Regions from separate parts of the Cytobacillus sp. MT66 genome, predicted to be linked through region 2. Evidence: riboswitches for the same ligand, from Rfam matches in the RefSeq annotation. Region 2 holds a riboswitch; each other region holds the start of a gene.
The links. Region 2 has a riboswitch for glycine ahead of AC1Q59_RS14035 (trimeric intracellular cation channel family protein). Riboswitches for the same ligand answer to the same signal wherever they lie in the genome.
Positions count from the first base shown of each region.

Region 1: it holds a riboswitch for glycine, as region 2 does, so the genes downstream of both, purU (formyltetrahydrofolate deformylase) here and AC1Q59_RS14035 (trimeric intracellular cation channel family protein) in region 2, are expected to answer to the same signal.
Region 3: it holds a riboswitch for glycine, as region 2 does, so the genes downstream of both, gcvT (glycine cleavage system aminomethyltransferase GcvT) here and AC1Q59_RS14035 (trimeric intracellular cation channel family protein) in region 2, are expected to answer to the same signal.

Region 1 is NZ_JBXAFB010000004.1:224,908-233,003, forward strand. Features, by position in the region: gene asnB (asparagine synthase (glutamine-hydrolyzing)) at 1-1,073, shown strand, start outside; partial or broken gene AC1Q59_RS09505 (hypothetical protein) at 1,150-1,218, opposite strand; glycine riboswitch at 1,188-1,289, shown strand; glycine riboswitch at 1,292-1,372, shown strand; gene purU (formyltetrahydrofolate deformylase) at 1,549-2,418, shown strand; gene AC1Q59_RS09515 (FbpB family small basic protein) at 2,454-2,624, shown strand; gene AC1Q59_RS09520 (YqjF family protein) at 2,679-3,425, opposite strand; gene AC1Q59_RS09525 (FMN-binding glutamate synthase family protein) at 3,556-4,959, shown strand; gene AC1Q59_RS09530 (FMN-binding glutamate synthase family protein) at 4,982-6,388, shown strand; gene AC1Q59_RS09535 (D-2-hydroxyacid dehydrogenase family protein) at 6,461-7,441, shown strand; gene AC1Q59_RS09540 (hypothetical protein) at 7,601-7,732, shown strand; gene AC1Q59_RS09545 (MFS transporter) at 7,768-8,096, shown strand, end outside.
Region 2 is NZ_JBXAFB010000007.1:50,319-58,414, reverse strand. Features, by position in the region: gene AC1Q59_RS14060 (alpha/beta hydrolase family protein) at 1-434, shown strand, start outside; gene AC1Q59_RS14055 (VOC family protein) at 528-923, opposite strand; gene AC1Q59_RS14050 (DinB family protein) at 948-1,409, opposite strand; gene AC1Q59_RS14045 (molybdopterin oxidoreductase family protein) at 1,476-3,962, opposite strand; gene AC1Q59_RS14040 (hypothetical protein) at 3,965-4,387, opposite strand; glycine riboswitch at 4,537-4,634, shown strand; glycine riboswitch at 4,635-4,723, shown strand; gene AC1Q59_RS14035 (trimeric intracellular cation channel family protein) at 4,772-5,383, shown strand; gene AC1Q59_RS14030 (transporter substrate-binding domain-containing protein) at 5,656-6,486, shown strand; gene AC1Q59_RS14025 (amino acid ABC transporter permease) at 6,558-7,220, shown strand; gene AC1Q59_RS14020 (amino acid ABC transporter ATP-binding protein) at 7,217-7,939, shown strand; gene AC1Q59_RS14015 (M20 metallopeptidase family protein) at 7,953-8,096, shown strand, end outside.
Region 3 is NZ_JBXAFB010000005.1:107,431-115,526, forward strand. Features, by position in the region: gene AC1Q59_RS10900 (YqhG family protein) at 24-824, opposite strand; gene AC1Q59_RS10905 (DEAD/DEAH box helicase) at 793-2,496, opposite strand; glycine riboswitch at 2,784-2,878, shown strand; glycine riboswitch at 2,882-2,957, shown strand; gene gcvT (glycine cleavage system aminomethyltransferase GcvT) at 3,063-4,166, shown strand; gene gcvPA (aminomethyl-transferring glycine dehydrogenase subunit GcvPA) at 4,184-5,530, shown strand; gene gcvPB (aminomethyl-transferring glycine dehydrogenase subunit GcvPB) at 5,523-6,983, shown strand; gene AC1Q59_RS10925 (rhodanese-like domain-containing protein) at 7,155-7,535, opposite strand; gene AC1Q59_RS10930 (lipoate--protein ligase family protein) at 7,721-8,096, shown strand, end outside.

The DNA.
Region 1 (8,096 bases), on a different contig from region 2:
CTGTGTGCACGTTTCTTTCAGGGGGCATAGACTCAAGCGCCATTAGTGCCATTGCTGCCAATGACTTCAAGGAAAAAGGAAAAGAGATCCTGCATACGTATTCCATTGATTACAAGCAAAATGATGTATTTTTTAAAACTAGCTTATTCCAGCCTGATGCAGATGGGCCGTGGATTAAAAAGGTTGCTGAATTTTTACAGGTGCAGCATCACTTTGAGTATATGGATAATGCTCTTCTCGCGGTACGCTTGGAGGATGCCGTTAAGGCGCGGGATTTACCGGGGATGGCTGATGTTGATTCGTCATTATTATGGTTTTCTGAGCAAATTAAACAAAACTATACAGTAGCTTTATCTGGGGAATGTGCAGATGAAATTTTCGGCGGATACCCCTGGTTTTACCGGAAAGAACTCCTGCAAGCAAATTCTTTCCCTTGGATGAAGTCTGAAGAAGAAAGAAATCAGCTGCTTTTGCCGCATTGGCAGAAAAAGCTTGATTTAAAAGGATATGTCAGCGGGCGGTACATGGATACATTAGCTGAGGTACCGCATTTAATAGGGGAAGGGACTTTAGAAAAACGCCGTCGGGAAATGTTTTATTTAAATATGATCTGGTTCATGTCCACATTGCTGGAGCGAAAGGACCGAATGAGTATGGGAGCAAGCTTAGAAGTTCGTGTTCCATTTGCAGATCATCGACTGGTTGAATATGTGTGGAATATTCCATGGGAGATGAAAATGCTCAATGGACGCGAAAAAGGAGTACTGCGCAAAGCCATGGAAGGCATATTACCGCATGATGTTTTATACCGCAAGAAAAGTCCATATCCAAAAACACATAACCCCGAATATTTAATTGCCGTAAAGAAGATGCTAAAAAATGTTCTAAACGATAAAAGCAACCCCATTCTTGAACTGGTTTCAAAACAAAAGGCAGAAGAGATACTGGATTCTGACGGGTCATCCTTCAAAGTGCCATGGTTTGGCCAGCTCATGACAGGTCCTCAGTTAATTGCCCATCTGGTGCAAATAAATATATGGCTTAAACACTACAACATTAATATAATCGATTAGAAAGCCCCCTGAATAATGAACAATTTGTGAATTTTAACACAAACTTTGGTTTTTAGGTTGACATTTTGCCGATTAACTAGTATTCTAAATTTAATGAAAATTCAATATGGGCGGTTGACGGTTGTGGGAGAGTGCAAAACAGTAGCCACCGAAGGAGCAAGTTCCTGAAAAGACCCATGGAACAAATCTCTCAGGTAGAGGAACCACAACAGGACGCGTCTCTGGAGAGATCGTATCTGATACGACACCAACGGGGACCCATTTAGGTGGGTTTAAACTCTCAGGTAAAAGGACAGAGAAAGGGTAATAATTATTATCCTTTTCTGTCCTTTTTTTTATTGGAGAAACGTTGCCGTATCTGCTGCTTTTCAATTTATTATTTCCAAAGGCCGCATGCAGATGACAGCAGAAGGCATTCTTGCGGCTGCTGATGGGAACGCTATTCATGAATATTTCGAAGAATGGTGGTATGTGTATGGTATTAAATGATAAAAAAAATAGAGCTGTATTACTAATTTCCTGTCCTGAAAAGGCTGGATTGATATCCATTATTTCAAACTTTTTAGTAGAACATAAAGCAAACATTGTTCATTTTGATCAGCATACAACCGATCCGTTTGCAGGCAGATTCTTTTTGAGAATTGAATTTTTCCTTGAGGATTTCGATCAATCATATGACCAGCTTGAACAGGATCTGCATGAAATTGCAGAGATTTATTCGATGGATTGGAAATTAAGCAGTACGAAAAAGAGAAAAAGAATGGCCATTCTTGTTTCAAAAATGGATCATTGCCTTCTTGAGCTGATATGGAGATGGAAATCCAAGGAGCTTCCGGTCGATATTCCAATGGTAATCAGTAATCATCCCAATCTTTCGGATGAGGTTGAAAGCTACGGACTCCCGTATTATCATATTCCATTAACCCATGATACGAAGGAAGAGGCTGAACAGAGGGCAATAGAGTTAATGGATGGGAAGGTCGACTTTATTGTTTTGGCAAGGTATATGCAAATACTGTCGCCTAGTTTTATTGCCCAATATGAGAATCGGATTATCAATATTCACCATTCCTTTTTACCTGCCTTTGTTGGCGCCAACCCATATGTAAGAGCATTTAACCGGGGGGTAAAGCTAATTGGAGCGACCGCTCACTATGTAACAAATGACCTTGATGAAGGCCCAATTATTCAGCAGGATGTTTTGCGCGTCAACCACCGCTATACGGCTGAAGATTTAAAAGTTGCCGGCAGACATGTGGAAAGAAGTGTTCTTGCAGAAGCAGTGTCCTGGCATGTGGATGACCGTGTTCTTGTCCATGGAAATAAGACAATTGTGTTTGAATAAAACTTATCAGAATTGACAACAAGGGAGAGCTAACAATGAAAAGAAAAAGATTAACATTAACTGACTTAATTAAACAGAATAAAGAAGAGCTTCTGAGAGATCGTGATCAGCTGGAAATGATTGAGAAACGGCTTGATGAAAAACATGACATAACCAAAAAAAAGAGGACTCCTCGCTTTGGAAATGCCAGAGCTATAAATGGATAACAGATGTCCCCTTGCCGTTTGGTAAGGGGTTTTTTCTTGTCCAAAAAAATATGGTTAAGTTGAAAGTTTCTTAATATTCCAGAATAGTGTATTGACACCTTTGGAGAAATGGAAAAGGGGCAATACATCAGTAATGCTAATCCCAAAAGGGGATAAAAGTGTGCTGCTGCTTATTTCTGCCTCCGCATGCTGGAGCGGCCAGGCTTGATGATGTATTTCCCCGCTATAGAGATTCCCTTGCAGATCTGTGCTGTAAAGACAGTAGCGCTCAGTAAGAAAGTGATCAATGGTTCCTTGCTTCGGAATAAATATATCTGAATTAGGTGCATATTTCACTTTAAACTCAGCTGGAATGGACTGTTCCCTTCTTCGCTTGCTTTGGCAATAATGCAATGGACTTTCCGTTCGGAAGATGACGTCTGAAGCCTGATAGGGCAGGTGATACCATCTTTTGGCGATATGTAATGATGCCCAGTCTCCTACATCAAGCGATAAAAAGAAAATCCCTGGCTTTCCATTATATTGAACATATGTCCGCACATTAATTTCGGCAAACCCAGGAACAACAGATATGATTGGCATTCCCCGCAAATAGATTCCTTCCATTTTAAACACAATGATTCCGATCCAAGCCCATTGATTAAAAGTGTCAAGCTGCAATGACGAAGGAATAAACGGTCTAAGTATGTCTGGAGAAATTGGCCAATGGCAAAATAATAGATTTCTCCATTTTTGCTGCATGTTCCAGAGGCTTGATGGCAGGGGCCAAGGGCGATGAGCGATATCCTGCAAGATCTTCAATAGCAGCACCTTCCGAATTATTTTTCATAATTAGTTTGCAGGCGTAGAACAATTTTATTCCCTTTTTGGTATTAAAGTAAATTTTTGGCAACAATGAGGATATGATCCCTATATTGGAGCAGAGGAAAATATGGAAATCTTCTTTTATTATATGACTTTTATATTGGTAACAATTATGTTTGTTCTGTTCTTTGCTATCCTTTTGGGCTGGCGTCTAATTGCAAAGCTAATGGTAAGGAAATATGGAAAAATAGCGATGTCAGATTCCTATGATGAAAATATTTCTGAGCTGCTCCCGGGGATACGGCATATTGGGGTAGCAGATTTGTTGGAAAACAGCCTGCGCTCGGAAACAGGTGACGTACTGCATCGGCCGCTTGGCTCCGGACGAAAATGGCCGCATTTGGATCCCATTACTTTTATCCCTGCGCAGACAAGTCCATTTCCAGTAGATAGCGAGGAAGAAGTGGATATTTCCGTAACGATAGGGCCAAAAGCCAAAAAGCCTATGGAGATCGAAATCCCCATCATGATTAGCGGGATGGCCTATGGAATCGCACTCAGTGAAGAAGCGAGGCTGGCCCTGGCCCAGGCTGCTAGCCTTGCGGGGACGGCTATTAACTCGGGAGAGGGCGGCGTGATGCAGGAAGAGCTGAATATAGCAGGTAAATATATTTTACAATTTTCCAAGACGGAATGGTCAAAGGAAGAGGAATTGTTTAGGCGGGCAAATATGATTGAGGTTAAGCTGGGGCAAGGAGCTTTGTTTGGAATTGGAGGAAGAATTTCTCCTGAAAATCTCACCGGCCGCGCTCGTGAAGTTATGGGTCTGAAAGAAAATGAAACAGCTGTGATTTATGATAATTTTTTCGAAAACCAGACTCTTAAGGAATTGCGTGAACTGGTTGTTCAGCTCCGAGATTTAACGGGCGGTGTACCGATCGGTGTAAAAATCGGGGCAGGCGGAAAAATTGAAGAAGATATTGACCATGTCCTTGAAATGGGAATTGATTATATCGCTATCGATGGGGGGCAGGCAGCTACTCATGGTACCCCGCCAATTCTTTCCGATGATATGGGCATCCCAACCTTACATGCCATTCCCCGAGCAGTTGAACACCTTGATAAACGAGGTATGAAAGATCAAGTCAGCTTAATCGCTTCAGGGGGGCTGTTAATTCCCGGACATTTTTTGAAAATGCTGGCGCTTGGTGCTGATGCTGTTTATGTCGGTTCAGCCATACTTTTTGCCGTTTCAAATTCGCAATCACTGAAAGCCCTTCCCTTTGAACCTCCTACTCAGGTGGTTTGGAATGAGGGGAAGTTCAAAAGTCAATTTAAAATAGAAGAAGGTGCAAAAGCTGCGGAGCAATTTTTAAAATCAAGCTCGGAGGAAATGAAATTAGCCTTAAGAGCCATGGGGAAACGCTCTTTAAAGGAATTATCCAAAAAGGATATCGTGTCTTATGATGAGATAACTGCGCAAATTCTTGGAATCCCTTATACATTTGATTCATGGGTAAATGAGAAATAAATTTTTAGCGGAGAAGTGACATATGCACTTTTTATTATTCTATCTGACCATAGCGATGTTATTGCTTATGCTTTTAGTTGTGCTAATCATTGTCATTGGCTGGCGCTGGATTGTGAAAAAAATCGTACAAATGACAGGGAAAATCATCTTAACGGACAGCTACCAGGAAAATATTATGGAATTAATGCCTGGACTTCGACATATAGGCATTCAGAATGTCATTGAAAATAGCTTGCGGGCTTCAAGCGGTAAAGTAATTTATCGTCCGCTTGTCAGCTCTTATATTAAATGGCCCCATTTAGATCCCATTACTTTTATTCCTGCGCAAACGACGCCTTTTCCAATTGATGGCGAGCAAGAAGTGGATATGAAGGTAACCATTGGCCCAAAAGCAAAAAAACCCTTAGAACTTAAGATTCCTCTTCTTATCAGCGGAATGGGATATGGAGTAGGAGTCAGTGAGCAGGCAAGAATCGCCTTGGCTAAAGCGGCAAGCAAATCTGGAACGGCTATTAATTCCGGAGAAGGCGGCATCCTGCCGGAGGAATTAGATGCCGCCGGAAAGTATATCTTACAGTTTGCCAAAGCCAATTGGGCAAAGGATGAGTCCGAAATCATGAGAGCTGACATGATTGAAATCAAATTGGGACAAGGTGCCGTGCTTGGCATGGGCAAAAAAATACCGCCTCAGGAATTGACAGGCCGTGCCCGGGATATTATGAATCTCAAGGAAAATGAAGACGCTGTTATATACGAACATTTTTTTGAAAATCAAACATTATATGAATTAAAAGAACTGGTGAAAGAGCTGAGGGACATGACTGGCGGAATTCCCATCGGTGCCAAAATTGGGGCCGGAGGGAAACTTGAAGAAGACATTGACCATTTAATAGAGATGGGGGTTGATTTTATTGCCCTTGATGGCGGCCAAGCCGCTATGAAGGATGCTCCTCCCATTTTATGCGATGACTTCGGTATTCCAACACTTCATGCACTTGTCAGGGCTGTTAATCATTTAGAAAAAAGAGAAATGCGAGATAAGATAAGCTTGATTATATCAGGCGGGCTCCTTAATCCAGGTCATTTTCTAAAAGTGCTGGCATTAGGAGCGGATGCTGTATACCTTGGTTCGGCGATCTTGTTTGCTTTGGCACATACCCAGTCTTTGAAGGCTATGCCTTTTGAACCGCCTACCCAGATGCTCTGGTATAATGGCAAATTTAAAGATAAATTTAGTGCCGATCGCGGGGCACAATCTGCTGAGTATTTCCTTACTGCCAGCATAGAAGAAATGAAAATCGCTCTGCGGGCAATGGGGAAAAGCAGTTTAAAAGAGTTAACGAAAAAAGATTTAGTTTCTTATGATCAATTAACTGCTAAAAAAGCAGGGATTCCTTTTTCCTCCAAACCGTGGCAAATGAGTAATTAATAAGTAAGAAGGAATTTTATTCTTTCAGAATTGTTGTAAAATATAGATAACCAAAAAGGAGAGGAGATCTATATGAAGGCAGTTATTTTAGATGATTGGGAAAGGAACTTTCTTCACAGTCCGAGTTTAGCAAAGCTAAAACAATATTTTGATGTTGAAATTTATCATGATATGCCTGACGAGGAAGAATTGATTAAGCGAATATCTCAAGCAGATGTTATTATGGCAGTCAGGGAAAGAACCAAGTTTACGAAAGAAATTCTGCAACAGATGAAAAGTATAAAACTGATTGCGCAGACAGGTGCTGGTCTTGCTCATATTGATATGAAAGAAGCAACTAGACTAAACATTCCTGTAGCAACAACACCAGGGGGAACACAAGGAGTTGTTGAGCTCATTTTTGGGTTTATGATTGCTTATTCAAGGAACATGCTAGTGTTAAATGAAGCTATAAAGGGTGGCCATTGGCCGCAAAGCGTCGGTTTTAACCTCGAGGGAAAAACCATTGGAATAATTGGTTTGGGGAAAATTGGGTTAGGGACGGCGAAAGTCGCTAAGGCCTTCAATATGAATGTCTTAGCGTGGGGTCCAACCTTGACGCCGGAGCGGGCAGAGGAGCATGGCGTAACCTATACGTCATTGGAATCTCTTCTGAAGGAATCGAGCTTCGTTTCTGTCTCAGTCAGACTTGTTCCAGAGACAAGGCATTTATTAAATGAATCTCATTTTAAGATGATGAGAAAAGATGCCTTTTTCATAAATACTGCAAGGGGAGAAGTGGCTGATGAACAGGCGCTTGTTAAAGCTCTAAAAGAAAATCAAATTGGCGGTGCAGGACTTGATGTTTTTGCTCATGAGCCGTTGGACCCTGATCATCCATTATTAACTCATAGCAATGTTATTTTGACTCCGCATATCGGATGGAAAACGGATCGAGTGTTTGAAAACTTCCTTGATGTATCAATAGATAATATTATTTCTTTTTTTATGAGTAATTCACCAAAAAGGATTGCAAACCCGGAAGTACTGGGACAAAGTCATGGCCGTAACTAAACGGCATAATAAAGGAATAACTTGAATAAGTATGCTACAATAATTAAGGTTTCTTAATCAAACGTTTGATTAATATAGGTACCCTCTATTAAAAACGTATTTTTCCCAAGTTCGGGGTTAAGCTAGGAAAAATACTATTTTTGACAGGGGGTATTTACTATGAAAAACGATGAAAAGAAAAATTTAAACAATGAAATTCATGAAGAAATGGAGATTATTAAAGATTTTGCTAATCCTGAACATAAACAGCCAGTTCCGCAGCCAAAGGATTTTGAGGAGATTGAATATTGAGCCTTTCACAGAGGACACCATAGGGGGTCCTTTCAATGAATAAACGTGTATATTTACTGGCCATTATCTCATTTGTTGTTGGGATGGTGGAACTAATCATCGGAGGACTGCTCGATTTAGTTGCAGCTGATTTACATATCACACTGGGTAAGGCAGGTTTTTTAATGACCGTCTTTTCATTATCGTTTGCCATTGCCGGACCAGTGATATTGACAATGACGCAAAAAATTGAGAGAAAGAAGCTCACACAGATTTGTCTGTTTGTCTTTTTAATTGGTAACTTGGTTGCCGTAGTAAGCCCAGTTTACTCGATTTTAATTCTTAGCCGAATTATTACAGCAGCGTGCGCGGCATTGCTTATCGC
Region 2 (8,096 bases):
CCAGTGTTTGGCTTGAAAGAGAACGTGATGATATAGGTGCGGTTGTAAATATTGATGCTCCTTTCTTTAGTGAGCTTGACTATAAGAAAGAGATGAATGATTTTGTGGCAAAAAGCGTGCCCTTTACAACCCCGCTTCTCAACATTTATTCTGACGATGTTTGGGATCAGCTCAACAGCAACTCTACTTATACAGCGAATAAACTCAATAATGAACCATTCAAAGATGCCTATACGGTCCATTTTAAAGGTGCAAAACATCTTAGCTTAACCGATTTGCCGCTCTTCTCCCCTATACTTGCAAACATTCTGCAAGGCGGAAAAGCCGACATTGACAAATATTATTGCATCGAGACTGAAAATAAGCTCATTCTTCAATTTTTCGACTATGAATTAAAGGGCATTGGGCCATTCACTCCCAAAGACACTTATTGAAGAATCAATGGCTGAAATATATAAATAAGCTTGTATATTTCAGCCTTTTCCTTAAAGCTGCCGGTTGGAGAAAAAACCTCCGAAAAGAACACCCTAAGGCTGATTCAAGGATAGATAATTTGAAACTTCTATGAGATTTTGATCAGGGTCTCTGAAATAGAGGGAAATGATGGGACCTAGTGCCCCAGTCCTCGTAACGGGCCCTTCCTCGATTTCTATATTTTCATTTCTAAGCTTCACGATGCAGTCTTCTATTGGCGTTTCTGTAATGAAGCATAAATCTGCAGATCCTGGTGTTGGAAATGCAGACTTTGGCTCAAATTCCTTTCCATACTCATGCAAATTGATTTTTTGCGTCCCGAATGTTAATGCCTTTCTTCCGCCGCCGAATTCTTCTACTTTCATATTTAGGACTCTAGCATAAAACAGGCAGGTTATTTCGATATTTTTCACTGTAAGAACGAGGTGATCCAATCGTGATATATTCAATTTCAAGCTCTCCTCATAACAATGTTATTCCGTCTCTCTTAAAAAAAAGATGTAATCGGTAGAAATACTTTTCTCGCCTAATTGATGGAGGATAGCGGACACATTTCCGCGGTGATAAGTCCCATGGTTGATAAGATGCCTCAAAATCTCCTCAATCTTGTTTTGAAATGGCTTGCCTTTCGAATTTTGATAGTAAACCATCCCCCCTTTAGTTCTAATTTCCATCAGCTGTTGAAAGTTTCTTTCGAAGCACTGAACGGCTATAAGTGGCGTCTCAAACTTAATCCCTTGGCTTATGTCATTAGTTCCCAGCATCCTCTGTATCCACAGCTGATCGACATTGTATATATGTTCAAAAACTGCTGAAAGAGACGGAAAAACGCTTTTTACATTTTTAATAAACACTTCGCTATCCAGATGGCTAATTTGTTTCAAAAGCCGGACATTCGCCCAGTGATGATACCGCAGTTCATTTTCAGGAATCATACCTAAAACCCCCAATTAATCGAGAAATATGAGAATAAATTATCTGGACTTTAAAAAGGAAAAGGCCTATCCTTTTTCAAGATCAAGCCGTGTATATGGAAGATTTGCTTGTTTAAACGATGGGAATTTTTCTATGCTCCGATATGGCATATACGGTGGTATTTCCACATTAACTCTTGATAGCGGCACCTCCACCACCTTGCCAATATCTGCTCTATAGGGTGGCATCATTCGATTGACTCTTGCCAGCTCTTCCAATGTTAATCGATTTTCATCCGCAACATGCAAAAGGGTGACGGATGAGCTGATTTGGTATCGCTTCCTAAGTGTTTCAATTCGGCAGGAAGCATGCTTAAAGGTCGGCTGCTTGGATAGAGGGTCTGTAAAATCAGCGGTTAGCTCATTGGCCGCTTCATTGTTTTCCCATGTACCGAAGTGAAACGGGACAAACACCACACCCTTTTTGATCGTATCCACAATTCTAGCAGGAACCTTAATGCTCCCTCTTGGTGAAGAAACCTTGACAACCTCTCCCGGAATCAGCCCCAAATTTTGAGCATCTTCAATATTTATTTCTGCATACCCTTGAGGAGCGACCATTTGAAGATAGGGTGATCTCCCGGTTTTCGTCCTGCTATGCCAATGCCACACAAGACGGCCTGTCGTTAACCAAAACGGAAATTCCCCGCTAGGGTGCTCCGCCGGCGGAACATAGTGGGTAGCATACATGATGGCCCTGCCATTGGCGTGAAGATCTTCAAACTCTTCCCTTGTCCTTGGCCTTCCTGTAAATAGCACTTTCCCATAACTTTGCGCATCATCTGGGGTTGTATGAAATTTTAAATCCGTATACAACCTTGGGGTTCCCAGAGGATGCTCCTCATTGACGGGCCATCTGAGGCCATTGTATTTCATTAATTTTTCGTAGGTAATGCCGGACATATCACTCGGTCTCCCTTTAGAGACCCGTTTCCACTCTTCAAAACATTGTTCTGGAGTATTATATGAAATCAGCGGGTTGCCTTCCTTATCCCTGAAGTCCATTCGCTTTGCGAACTCAAGCAGGATTTCAAAGTCAGACAGAACTCCATTTGGCGGGTCCACAGCCTTGGTTAACAGATTAATCGTCCTGTCCGTATTTTCCATTGTCCCTTCTTTTTCTCCCCAAATAGCGACAGGCAGCACGAGATCGGCCACTTCTGTCGTCTCGGTCAAGAATGCATCCTGTACAACTACAAAGGTTTTCTCAAAGGCCTTCTTTGCACGCTTTCGATTAGGAAGGGAAACCATGGGATTCGTATTAATATTCCAAAAGAGCCCTATCTTTTCCTGCTCCATTAAATAAATAATTTCCTCAATGCCCTTCTCTGGCCCTACTTCGAGCTGCTTCTCTTCCACATTCCACAAATGGGCGATTTCTTCAATATGTTTAGGATTATCTGGGTTCCGGTTTCCTGGGTAGGTACCTACCCCTCCTACCGTTCGATTGGAAGAAGAACTTGGCTGGCCAGCCATATGGAAGGGACCGCTTCCCGGTTTGCCTATAAGCCCTCTCATCAAATGCAAATTGTTAATCGCCACACACGAACTTGTAGCGTCAACACTTTGGTAGGCACCTTGAAGAGTGGTACATACTAGAGAAGGTGTCCTTCCAAGCACTTCAGCTGCCCTCTTGATCTGTTCCACCGGCACCCCTGTTACCTGAGAAGTAAGCTCAGGCGTCCATAGCTCAACTGATCTTTTCACCTCATCAAAATGAATTGTATAATTTTGCATAAATTCGTGGTCAAGAGAGCCATTTCTTATCACAAGGTGAATAATTCCATTTAACAAAGCTAAATTGGTACCGGGATTTAACTGTAAAAATAAATCTGCCTCCTTTGCGGTCAAAGTTTTCCTTACATCTACAACAATCATGAACGGATAGCCGGTCTCACGTTTTCGCTTCATGATTCTTTCAAACAGGACTGTTCCAGTTTCGGCTGGGTTATGTCCAAAGAGCATTAGCGTATCGGTCAAATCGACATCTTCCATGGAAGCAGGAACGCCATCAGCACCGAAGGACTGAAGAAGAGCCCATTCAGTTGTAGCCGTACACAGTCTAGTATTGGCATCTAATAGATGAGAGCCGATTCCTGCTCTCCCGATCTTCGCAATCGTGTAATAGGTTTCAATCGTGGACTGGCCGGTGGAATAAATCGCCACCCCATTCCCCCCGTGGCGCTCTAAGGCCTCCTTTGTTTTTTGAACTAGCACGTTAAGTGCCTCTTCCCATGAGGCTGGCTCAAGCGTACCGTCTTTGCGGATTAATGGCGTAAGCAGCCGATCTGGACTGTTATTCGCGTACCATTGATTTTCTCCTTTTGGGCCTAATCTTCCTCTATTAATAGGGTGTTCGGCATTTCCCTTAATCCCTACAATTTTATTATTCTTAACAGCTATATAGCATCCGCAGCCGATAGAACAAATATTGCAGGTGCTATAGGCCCATTTATCAACTTCCCCTTGGGAATACACATTCATATCCACTCTGGATTCATTGTTCCATGACATATTTACGCATCATTCCTTTCCTTGCCCCTGAATAATGGAGGGATAATATATCGGGTTTCATACTTTCCAAAAATGCTCTGAACGTCCGGAACCATACTTGTTAACTCTTCCTTTAAAGACTGATAAAGCTGCCTTCTTCTGACTATTTCTTGCAGTTGGGGGCTATCCATCCACCTAGCTGCCCGAACCCAGCTGCGTATTAAAGGGTCAGCCGCTTCATCATCTCGATATAGAATGGAAAGATATTGTTTAAGATCTTCTTTATTCTGATCTTCTTTTTCAAGGAGATGGCTGATATGCTTGACTGTCCAGTCCATCTCCAGCAGGAGGGGAGTTAGTCTAAATCCGATAGGGTTTTTGCTGGCAGGAGATTCTTCTGTGAGGACCTTTAAAATCTGTGTTATACGTGCTATATGCTGATTCATGATGTTTTCACCGCCTTATTAAGGATAAAAGCGCCATTTCTCAACATATATATGTCCATAATTAGGGAAAATACCGTATTCGTCATTTGGTTATTGACAAACCAAGCAGTCGTCCTCTACTGTATAAATATCAAAAAAAATACTTGCGAAAGACTGCTGTGGGAGAGACCGTGTGTATAGACGGCGCCGAAGGGGAAAATCTTTTAAAAAAGATGAATCTCTCAGGCAAAAGGACCACAATGGGACGCATCTCTGGAGAGCGCTTCAAGCCACCCAAGGGGTAGACCTTCCAACAATAGGTTATAAACTCTCAGGTACAAGGACAGAGGAGACATACAGGTTTCTCTGTCCTTTGTTATGGACTTATTGATTGGAGGGTTTATTATGGTTTGGGATGTATTGAACGTGATTGGGACCATTGCCTTTGCGATAAGCGGAGCCATTACTGCGATGAAAGTAAAGTATGATATCATCGGTATTTATATTCTAGGATTAATTACTGCCTTTGGCGGAGGGGCTATTAGGAACCTGCTGACTGGGATTCCAATTAGCCAATTATGGCAGCAGACTACTCTATTTATTATTGCGCTTATTACCATTACGATTGTATTTCTTTTACCAGACGATGCCGTTCATCGATTGAATGAATGGAATCTTTTTGACGCTATCGGACTCTCTGCCTTTTCTGTTCAAGGCGGGCTGCAAGCACATATGATGAATCTGCCACTACTGGCTACTATGTTTTCTGCTGCAATTACCGGAGCAGGAGGAGGCATTATTCGCGATGTATTGGCTAACCAGAAACCAATGGTATTTCGCAAGGATATATATATTTTTTGGGGAATAATTGCTGGATTTATCATCGGTATGGGATGGGCAGAGGATAGCTATCTATTATATGCTATTTTTGTTATGATCTTAATCTTACGTGTTGCTTCACATCGGTTTGGCTGGTGCTTGCCGGCTAGAAAGATTAATAAATTACAAGGGAACTAGATACCTGCAGTTGCACTCCAGTTTGGTCTTTGTATCTAAAACATCAAAAGAATGAATAAAGCTGCATGATTTACTTTAGTGCAGCTTTTTTAATACGCTGTTTTACATATCCCCCACATCGTCCCCATTTATTATTTTCCAATATTTTAAAAATGCTAACTTTCATAAAATCATCTTGCTTTTCCATTATTATTTTAATAGAATAGTTATATCAAAATACTTTACTATGCTAAATAAATAAAGCACTAAAGCTATATTAGGGGGATTCAGCCTTGAAAAAAGCATTATCATTACTATTTATTGCTGCACTTGCTTTAATGGTTGCGGCTTGCGGCACACAGCCTAACCTGCCTGACACATCGAAAAACACACAGAAAAAAAATTCATCTGCCAGTAATACACTTGCTGAAATTAAAGAAAAAGGTGAAATTACCATTGGTTTAGATGATACACTTCCGCCAATGGAATACCGTAATGAAAAAAATGAGTTAGTCGGTTTTGATATTGATTTTGCTAATGCACTTTCAAAGGAACTTGGGGTGAAAGTCAAATTCGTCCCATCCGCATGGGATGGAATTATTCCCGGCTTAGATGCGAAACGTTTTGACATCATTCTCTCTTCCATGAATGTAACGGATGAAAGAAAGAAAAAAGTCGATTTCGTGGAATACTTTGGCGTTGGACAAGTGTTAACTGTTAAAGCCGGCAATCCTTTAAATATTAAAACAATTGATGACTTAAAAGGAAAAAATGTGGGTGTCCAATTGGGCTCAACCGGTGAAACAGCAGTAAAATCCATTGACGGGATTAAAGAAGTAAAAAAATATGATTTGACTACAGATGTATTTAATGACATGGGACTTGGGCGTGTAGATGCTGGAGTTGTTGGCGAAATGATTGGCCGATATTATATGACGACAAAACCCGGGGTATTTGAAGTAGCAGGCGAGGCATTCAATGTTCAGCCTATGGGAATTGCCGTTCGAAAAGGTGATACCGAGCTTAGGGAATCCTTGCAAGAGGCTGTCGAAACGCTTGAAAGTAATGGAACATTAAGTGACATCAGCCAAAAATGGTTTGGTTCAGATATTACAAAACAATAATACAGACAGATATAGGATAAATCGTTGATCCGATTTATCCGTTTTTACTTTTAAAAGGAGAGGTTTAAACAATGAGCGAATTTTTGTCCTTTACGGCAACCTATTTGCCTTACCTTTTACAAGGGGCATTAGTCACAATTGAAATCGCCGTAATTAGTGTGATTTTTGGAAGTATCATAGGAATCTTTGTCGGACTTGGCCGGGTTTCATCGAACCCCCTTCTATCACAGCTGAGCCGCTTTTATATTTGGGTCATTCGCGGCACTCCCCTATTACTGCAATTATTTGTAATTCACTTTGCTATTCCATCTGTATTCAGTTCCCTAACGTTGCCGCCGTTTGTATCAGCCTGCATTGCATTATCACTTAATGCTGCTGCTTATATTGCGGAAATTGCAAGGGGAGCGATACAGTCCATTGATAAAGGACAAATGGAAGCAGCCAGATCACTTGGATTAAGTTCAAGCCAAGCCATGAGACGTGTCATCATTCCTCAGGCGTTCCGCCGAATGCTGCCGCCTCTAGGAAATGAATTTATAGCTTTAATAAAAGAGTCCTCCCTCGTATCAACCATTGCTTTATATGATTTGCTTCGGACAGGTCAACAAATCATCAGCAGCACGTATTTATATATGGAAGTTTTTCTATTGGTTGGTTTAATCTACTTATTCTTAACGACTATTATGTCTTATATTGTAGGGAAAATTGAGAAAAAAGTTGGTGCTTACGAATGATTTCATGTAAAAATATCGTAAAGAAATTTAATAATTTAGAAGTTTTAAAGGGCATAGATTTAGATGTTGCTCCTGGTGAAGTCGTAGTTATTATTGGACCCAGCGGCTCAGGTAAAAGCACGTTTCTGCGCTGCATGAATCATTTAGAAACAGCTGATCTCGGTACAATCACGATTAATGGTAGAATAGTAGAGTCAAAAGAATCTTCATTAAATAAACTTCGCCAAGAAATCGGCATGGTTTTTCAGCAATTTAATTTATTCCCCCATATGACTGTGTTGGAAAATATTAACGAAGCACCTGTTTTATTGAAAAAAATGACTAAAGATCAGGCAAAGAAAAAAGGTCTGGAGCTTCTAAAAAAAGTAGGACTGGAAGAAAAGGCGCACGAGTATCCTAACCGTTTATCCGGCGGACAAAAGCAGCGGGTGGCGATTGCCAGGGCGTTAGCTATGGAGCCAAAAATTATGCTGTTCGATGAGCCTACCTCTGCTCTTGACCCTGAATTGGTTGGAGAAGTACTCAATGTTATGAAACAACTAGCTAAGGAAGGAATGACCATGGTCATTGTTACACACGAAATGGGGTTTGCCAAAGAAGTGGCCGATCGCGTTATCTTTATGGATGGAGGCTTTATTATTGAGCAAGGGCCACCCAAAACAATCTTCGAAGCACCCCAGCATGAAAGAACAAAAGAATTTTTAGGACATTTAAAATAGGAGAAGATCCGCTATGAATAATGTATTTAATAAAGAACTTGCCGCAATACTTGATGAAAAAATAGATCTGCTGTTTCCAAAGCTAATAGAAATCCGCAGAGAGCTTCATATGAATCCCGAGCTTAGCAGTCAGGAATTTGAAACAACCAAACGCATA
Region 3 (8,096 bases), on a different contig from region 2:
GACAGGCCCCCAGTGCTTTAAAGCTATGCAGTAATTGTGTTTTCTGTCAGGTAAAACAATCCGCCGTTAACAATAGATATATTAATTTTTGGCTCATAAAGCTCCTGCAAAGCGGTTTTCTCAATTTCATAGCTTTCGCCCTTTTCTTCCAAATCCTCATAAAAATGCTCCAATAAGTCGGAATCCTTTTTCCAGCGGGTTCGGGCCTCTTGTGCCCAAGTGTGATCCTCAGCGCTAATTTCATTTTTTAGGAAGTTTTCAACTCTGGCAATCCCGCTTTTCGGCATAATTAAGGGTGAAATGGTAAAAGAGAAATCAGGGATTTTTGGCGTCAGCTTTAACTTCTGCAGCTTATCGTGGAATTCATCCACCATCTGTCCATTAATTAATTGCAGTCCAATCGAACGAAACACATCTCGTTTTCTATCGCACTGGTAGGAAATCCTTAGGTTCAAGCCAAGCCATGGCCGAAGCGGCATTTGGTTTCCATGGTTCTGTCCGGTATCTTCATATAAACGAATATAGCCGGCAAGCTTTTTTGCCGATTGAAAAATCTGATGAAGGCGAGGAGAACCAAAATGAATGATTTCCCCTTTGATATTGTCAGGCGCAAGCTTTGGATTGGTAATGAGTGTCAGCTTCATCGGATTTGGCACTCCGCCAGTAGATTCTAAGTAATGCCAGTAAAAGGGCCGGTTCATCAGTTCTTTATCCAATTCAATACTTAATTGCACGGTTAAATAGCCTTGCTGATTTTCAACGATCTCACAACTATTGGCCAGAAAAAACCTTTCAAGAAAACGATGAATTTCCTGTTGCTGCATTCATTTCACCTTCTCTAATTTCCTCAGCAAATTGAATCATTGCTGTTAAATTATCCATTTTAATTTTCATTTCGCCTGCAGTTGATGATTGGCCGAAAATATCGGCGAGATGGTCCTCAATATTGCCAAAATCAAGCCTCGTAAGAATTTCATCCAAATCGCCGATGACCTTTTCAAAAAGATTTATTTTCTCATATAAAAGCTTTAATATATGCTCTTCAACCGTATTTTTCGTAGCGAAATTATAGATCATGACGTCCTTTTCCTGTCCAAGGCGATGGATACGGCCAATTCTTTGTTCAAGCCGCATCGGATTCCAGGGTAGGTCAAAATTAATAATATGATTGCAGAACTGAAGGTTAATCCCTTCACCGCCGGCTTCCGTAGCAATAAGAACCTGAACATTTTTCTGAAATAACTCTTTCATCCAATCTTTTTTCCCTCTTTTAAACCCGCCCCGAAATGGAACAGAGGAAATTCCATGCTGTTTTAAGTACCATTGCAGATACATTTGTGTGGCCCGGTATTCAGTAAAAATAATAACCTTATCATTGATTTGTTTGATTAGTTCCAGTGCTTTTTCAGCCTTTGAATTTTGCTTTACGGCTTCAACCTTGGATACCAAAAATTGAATTTGTTCCTTGAACTGTTCCGATGGTTCTTCTTTGCGCTCAAGCATATTTTTCAGTGTAAAATAAACGGCCTCCCTGCTGCTGCATGCTTCACGCTGCAGAGTCATCACGGAGAATTGGCTTGTATTAATCGAGCCCCATTCACCATCACTGCGAAGATTGGATACAGCTTCGTATAGTTCCCTTTCTTCTTTGGAAAACTCAATAGGGCATGTTTCGACCTTTCTTTTTGTCCACTCGATCCCTGTATCAGCTCGGCGGTTGCGGATCATTACCTTATTTACAAGCGTCTTTAAATGTTCATCATCATCTAAAGACCGGGAATCTTTTTTATATTTCTCATAAAAAGCTGATTCTGTTCCTAAATGGCCAGGTTTTAATAAAGAAACAAGGTTAAAGATCTCGCTTACCCTGTTCTGAATCGGGGTTGCAGTCAATAGGAGACAGAATTTCTTTTTTAAATTTTGTACAAACTCGTAGTTTTTGGTTTTGTTATTTTTTAGTTTATGAGCCTCATCAATTATGACCAAATCATAATCCTGCTTATAAATGATTTCCCTATGCGGTTCCCGCTTGGCAGTATCAATCGAAGATACGACAACGTCACAGCTTTCCCACACATAGCTTTTTCTTTGGGTAACAGCCGGGATAAAGAACTTGGAATTTAATTCGATTGCCCATTGTGTAACAAGTGATGCAGGCACTAAAATTAATACCTTTTTTACAAGCCCGCGAATCATATATTCCTTTAAAATCAAGCCTGCTTCAATCGTTTTGCCAAGACCAACCTCATCGGCAAGGATGGCTTTTCCATTCATATTTTCTACGACCTGCTTGGCCACTTCAAGCTGATGCGGCAAAGGTGTCAAGCCGGACAGGTGCTTTGGAGCCTGCAGTCCCTCAAATTCAGGAATGGTTGTATGGGTTTCAACCTCTACTGCTAATTTAAACAGCTCCCAGGGGGCCCATGGCCCGTCATCGCTAATTCTTGTGAGAAACTCCTCCTGCCAGGAAGAATCGAAATTTATTTGCACCGTCATAAGAACAGCCCCTTTAAATGTGTAACTGGTTGCAAAAATTTAAGGTTATATTTAACGTTTTTTTATAGTAGATTAACCATTGCCGAAATACATTTATAATGGTAGGATAATTGTAGCTTTGAAAGTTTTGAAATTTGCCAATACCGTTTTATTTGAAATGTGTACTGTTTATATTTTCACCTTGGTTTAACAACGGATCTAAAGCAATTCGCAATATGAATAATTGGAGCAATTTTAACGTCATTTTTGTTTAGTATGAACCAACTTGGAAAAATTTATAAATGCGGATGATAATAAGGGGAGAGACTGCATATGTGGCGCCGAAGGAGCAAGCAAACTTAAGGTTTGTGAATCTCTCAGGCAAAAGAACCCTTATTGGACGTAGCTCTGGAGAGTGCCCGCTATTGGGCCACCCACGGGGAAAGCCGTTTACGGTTAAACTTTCAGGTGCAAGGACAGAGATCTTCTCAATTCATGAGGGGGTTCTCTGTCCTTTTTTGTTTGATTCAGCATTATAAAGGTGAATTTCAAAACTTTTATTCAGGAATAAAAAGGGGGACGAGTAAATGTCACAGTTAAAACGCACACCATTATTTGATGTTTATAAGGAATATGGCGCAAAGACAATTGACTTCGGAGGCTGGGATCTGCCTGTACAGTTTTCAAGCATTAAAGAAGAACATGAAGCCGTACGTACTAGAGCGGGATTGTTCGATGTATCCCATATGGGAGAAATTGAAGTGAAAGGTCCAGACAGCCTTTCCTACCTGCAAAAGATGATGACAAATGACATCTCAAAATTAAAGGTTTCAGGTGCCCAGTATACAGCAATGTGCTATGAAAATGGCGGGACTGTTGACGATTTGCTTGTCTATCAATTAGCTGAGAATCATTATTTGCTGGTTGTTAATGCATCCAATATCGAAAAAGACTATAAGTGGCTTGAAGACCATTTAGAAGGCGATGTTGAAATCAAAAATCTTTCTGATGAAACTGCACAGGTTGCCCTTCAAGGACCATTGGCTGAAAAGGTGCTTCAAAAACTTGCAGGTGATACGAACCTTGCAGAAATCGGATTTTTTAAATTTCAGCAGGATGTTGATCTGAATGGCAAAAAGGCTCTTGTTTCCCGAACAGGCTATACAGGTGAAGATGGCTTCGAAGTATACTGTGATGCGAATGATGTCGTTTCCATTTGGAAGGATATATTAGAAGCGGGACAGGACGAAGGTGTGATTCCAGCAGGCTTAGGAGCACGTGATACCTTGCGCTTTGAAGCAAATCTTGTCCTTTATGGCCAGGAGCTTTCACCGGAAATATCACCGCTTGAAGCAGGTATTGGATTTGCTGTTAAAGTGAAAAAAGAGGCAGATTTTATTGGAAAAGAAGCCCTTTTACAGCAAAAAGAAAATGGCCCTGCAAGAAAACTTGTTGGCATTGAAATGATTGACCGCGGAATTCCGCGCCATGGCTATCCGGTTTATAAAGGAGAAGAGCTGATAGGTGAAGTGACAACAGGCACCCAGTCGCCAACTTTAAAGAAAAATATCGGTTTAGCCCTGTTAAAATCAGATTACACAGAGCTTGGAACAGAAGTTGAAGTAGAGGTCCGCGGCAAACGGCTTAAAGCAGTTACAGCAGCAACGCCTTTTTATAAAAGATCTAAGTAAGAGGGGGACAAAAACTCATGAAACATCGCTATTTACCGATGACAGAAGCAGATACAAAAGAAATGCTTGCCACAATCGGTGTCAATTCAATCGATGAACTATTCAGTGATATTCCTGAAAGCGTCAGATTCAAAGGGGAATATAACATCAAGCCTGCAGCAACAGAGACAGCCCTGTTAAAAGAGCTTACTCAAATGGCGCAAAAAAACGCTGATCTAAGAAGCAATACTTCCTTCTTAGGCGCTGGTGTTTACGATCACTACATGCCAGTGATTGTTGACCATGTTTTATCCCGTTCTGAATTTTATACAGCCTATACACCATACCAGCCAGAAATTTCCCAAGGGGAGCTTCAGGCAATCTTTGAATTCCAGACAATGATTTGTGAATTAACCGGTATGGATGTAGCTAACTCTTCCATGTATGATGGCGGAACTGCTTTGGCTGAAGCTGCTATGCTAAGTGCAGGGCAAACACGCCGGAAAAAGATTCTTTTATCCAGTGCTGTCCACCCTGAGTCCAAGGAAGTTGTAAAAACATATGCAAAAGGACAGTACATTGAGGTTGTTGAAGTTCCTCATAAGGATGGGGTAACTGATATTGATGCCCTTAAGGATTTAATTGGCGACGATATTGCTGCAGTTATTGTTCAATATCCAAACTTCTTTGGAAGAATTGAACCATTAAAGGAATTAGAAGAAATCATCCATGCACATAAATCTATGTTTGTGGTTTCCAGCAATCCGCTATCACTTGGTGCATTGACTCCTCCTGGAAAATTTGGGGCTGACATCGTTGTCGGCGATGCGCAAGTTTTTGGTATTCCAACAGCATTCGGCGGCCCGCACTGCGGTTATTTTGCTGTAACTAACAAGCTTTTAAGAAAAGTTCCTGGACGTCTTGTCGGACAAACGGTTGATGAAGAAGGACGCCGCGGATTTGTATTGACATTGCAAGCGCGTGAACAGCATATCCGCCGCGATAAAGCGACATCCAACATCTGTTCAAACCAAGCACTTAATGCATTAGCTGCATCTGTAGCCATGACAGCTCTTGGCAAAAAAGGCGTGAAGGAAATGGCAGCAAGCAATATTCAAAAGGCCAATTATGCAAAGAATCAATTCAAGCAAAACGGCTTTGAAATTGCTTTCGAAGGTCCATCCTTTAACGAATTCGTTGTTAAACTAAATGCGCCTGTTAAGGAAGTTAATCAACAGCTTCTTAATAAAGGCATCATTGGCGGCTATGACTTAGGACGCGATTTTTCAGATTTGCAGAACCATATGCTTGTAGCTGTAACAGAGCTAAGAACAAAAGAAGAAATCGATACATTTGTTAAAGAAATGGGGGAGTACCATGCATAAGGACGATCAGGCACTCATTTTTGAAATAAGCAAACCTGGACGCATCGGTTATAGCCTCCCGGAAATGGATGTTCCGGAAACGGATCTTAATGAACTGATCCCAGCAGGATATTTACGGGAAGAGGACGCAGACCTTCCTGAAGTAGCTGAACTTGATATTATGCGTCATTATACAGCTCTTTCCAACAGAAACCATGGTGTGGATTCAGGCTTCTATCCATTAGGTTCCTGTACAATGAAATACAATCCAAAAATTAATGAGAATGTGGCAAGATTCCCTGGATTTGCCCATGTGCACCCATTACAGGATGAAAGCTCTGTCCAAGGGGCAATGGAGCTTCTATATGATCTTCAAGAGCATTTGAAGGAAATCACTGGTATGGATCAGGTGACACTTCAGCCGGCTGCAGGGGCACACGGCGAATGGACAGGATTAATGATGATTCGCGCTTACCATGAAGCAAACGGCGACCTTAAGCGTACAAAAGTCATCGTTCCAGACTCTGCTCACGGTACAAATCCTGCTTCAGCATCTGTTGCTGGATTTGAAACAATTACGGTTAAATCGAATGAAAAAGGTCTAGTAGACTTGGAAGATTTAAGACGTGTAGTGGGCGAAGACACTGCTGCCCTTATGCTGACAAATCCAAACACGCTTGGTCTTTTTGAAGAAGAGATTCTAGAAATGACAGAGATTATTCATGGTGCAGGCGGAAAGGTTTACTATGATGGAGCAAACCTAAATGCCGTTATGTCTAAAGCTCGTCCTGGAGATATGGGATTTGACGTCGTTCACCTCAATCTTCATAAAACCTTCACTGGACCGCACGGCGGAGGCGGACCTGGTTCTGGACCAGTTGGCGTAAAATCTGATCTAGTGCCGTTCCTGCCAAAACCAGTGTTGACTAAGCAAGGCGACAGCTATGTATTTGATTATGATCGTCCGCAATCAATCGGCCGTGTGAAGCCTTATTATGGAAACTTCGGCATCAATGTCCGTGCGTATACGTATATCCGCTCAATGGGTCCTGATGGCTTGAAGGCTGTTACAGAATATGCTGTATTAAATGCAAACTACATGATGAGAAGACTGCAGGATGCCTACGATCTTCCATTTGACAGACATTGTAAGCACGAGTTCGTATTAAGCGGAAAACGCCAAAAGAAACTTGGTGTGCGTACGCTCGATATTGCAAAGCGCCTGTTAGACTTTGGCTACCATCCGCCAACCATCTACTTCCCGCTTAATGTGGAAGAGTGTATCATGATCGAACCTACTGAAACAGAATCAAAAGAAACACTGGATGCATTCTGCGATGCCATGCTGCAAATTGCTAAAGAAGCAGAAGAAAATCCAGAAATCGTTCAAGAAGCTCCACACAACACAGTAATCAAACGTCTTGACGAAACTCTGGCAGCACGCAAGCCAGTCCTGCGCTACCAAAAACAATAAGTGGACAGAGGTCCTTTGTCCTGTTTTCTCCAGCTATGCAAACGGGTCAGTGGGTTAAACCATTGTCCCGTTTTTTTACTATCAGGATAAGGGGTGCACAGCACCTAACTATTAATTGGCAGTAAAAAAAGACCTCTCAAAATGAGAGGCCTTTTTATATCGCTTGCTATTTTACTTCCTTTTGATTTTTCCTGACCATTTTTTAAAGCCGCCCTGCAGTTGAGAAAGGTCTTTGTAGCCTTTACGATGCAGAAATTGTGCAGCCCTTCCGCTTCTCATACCGCTTTGACAATATAAGTAGACTGGCTTGTCCGGGCGAAGCTCAGTTAGCCGCATTTTCATCTGCGAAAGCGGGATATTGCGCGCCCCAAGGATATGTCCTGCTTCGAACTCATTTGGTTCGCGGACATCAATTAATTGTGCTTTGCGGTATCCTTCACGGAATTGATCTTCAGTTAAGGTTTTGACAATCCTTTTCTGATACAGCCACATGATAATAGAATAAACAGCAAGGGCTCCTAAGATAATTAGCAGGAAATATAGTGTGTTCAATTTTAGTCTTTCTCCTTTCACGCTTAACTAAGCCAATTCTATTATATAAGTCATCATCCGCATGAGTAAAGGAATTCGGACAAATTTTTCATGATAGCCTGAAATGAGAATCCTTTGAAATTTGGCTGATTTTTGGTAGACTTAAACACAGGATTAATCTATTGGAAAAAGAGGTTTTTAAAATTATGGCAAAAGAAGTTTGGCGTTTTATTGATTCAGGGGCAGGTTCCCCTTCATTTAATATGGCTTTGGATGAAGCCTTGCTTAATTGGAACAGTGAAGGAAAAATACCTCCCACTATCCGTTTTTATACATGGAATCCAGCAACACTCTCCATTGGATACTTTCAGAAGGCTGAAAAGGAGATAGATTTGGAAGCTGTTAAGAAGCATGGACTAGGCTTTGTCCGCCGGCCAACCGGGGGCAGGGGTGTACTCCATGAGCATGAACTTACATATAGTGTCATCGTTTCTGAAGACCATCCGGAGATGCCCGAAACGGTCACAGAAGCATACCGCGTCATTTCTGAAGGGATTCTCAAAGGATTCCAACATTTAGGCT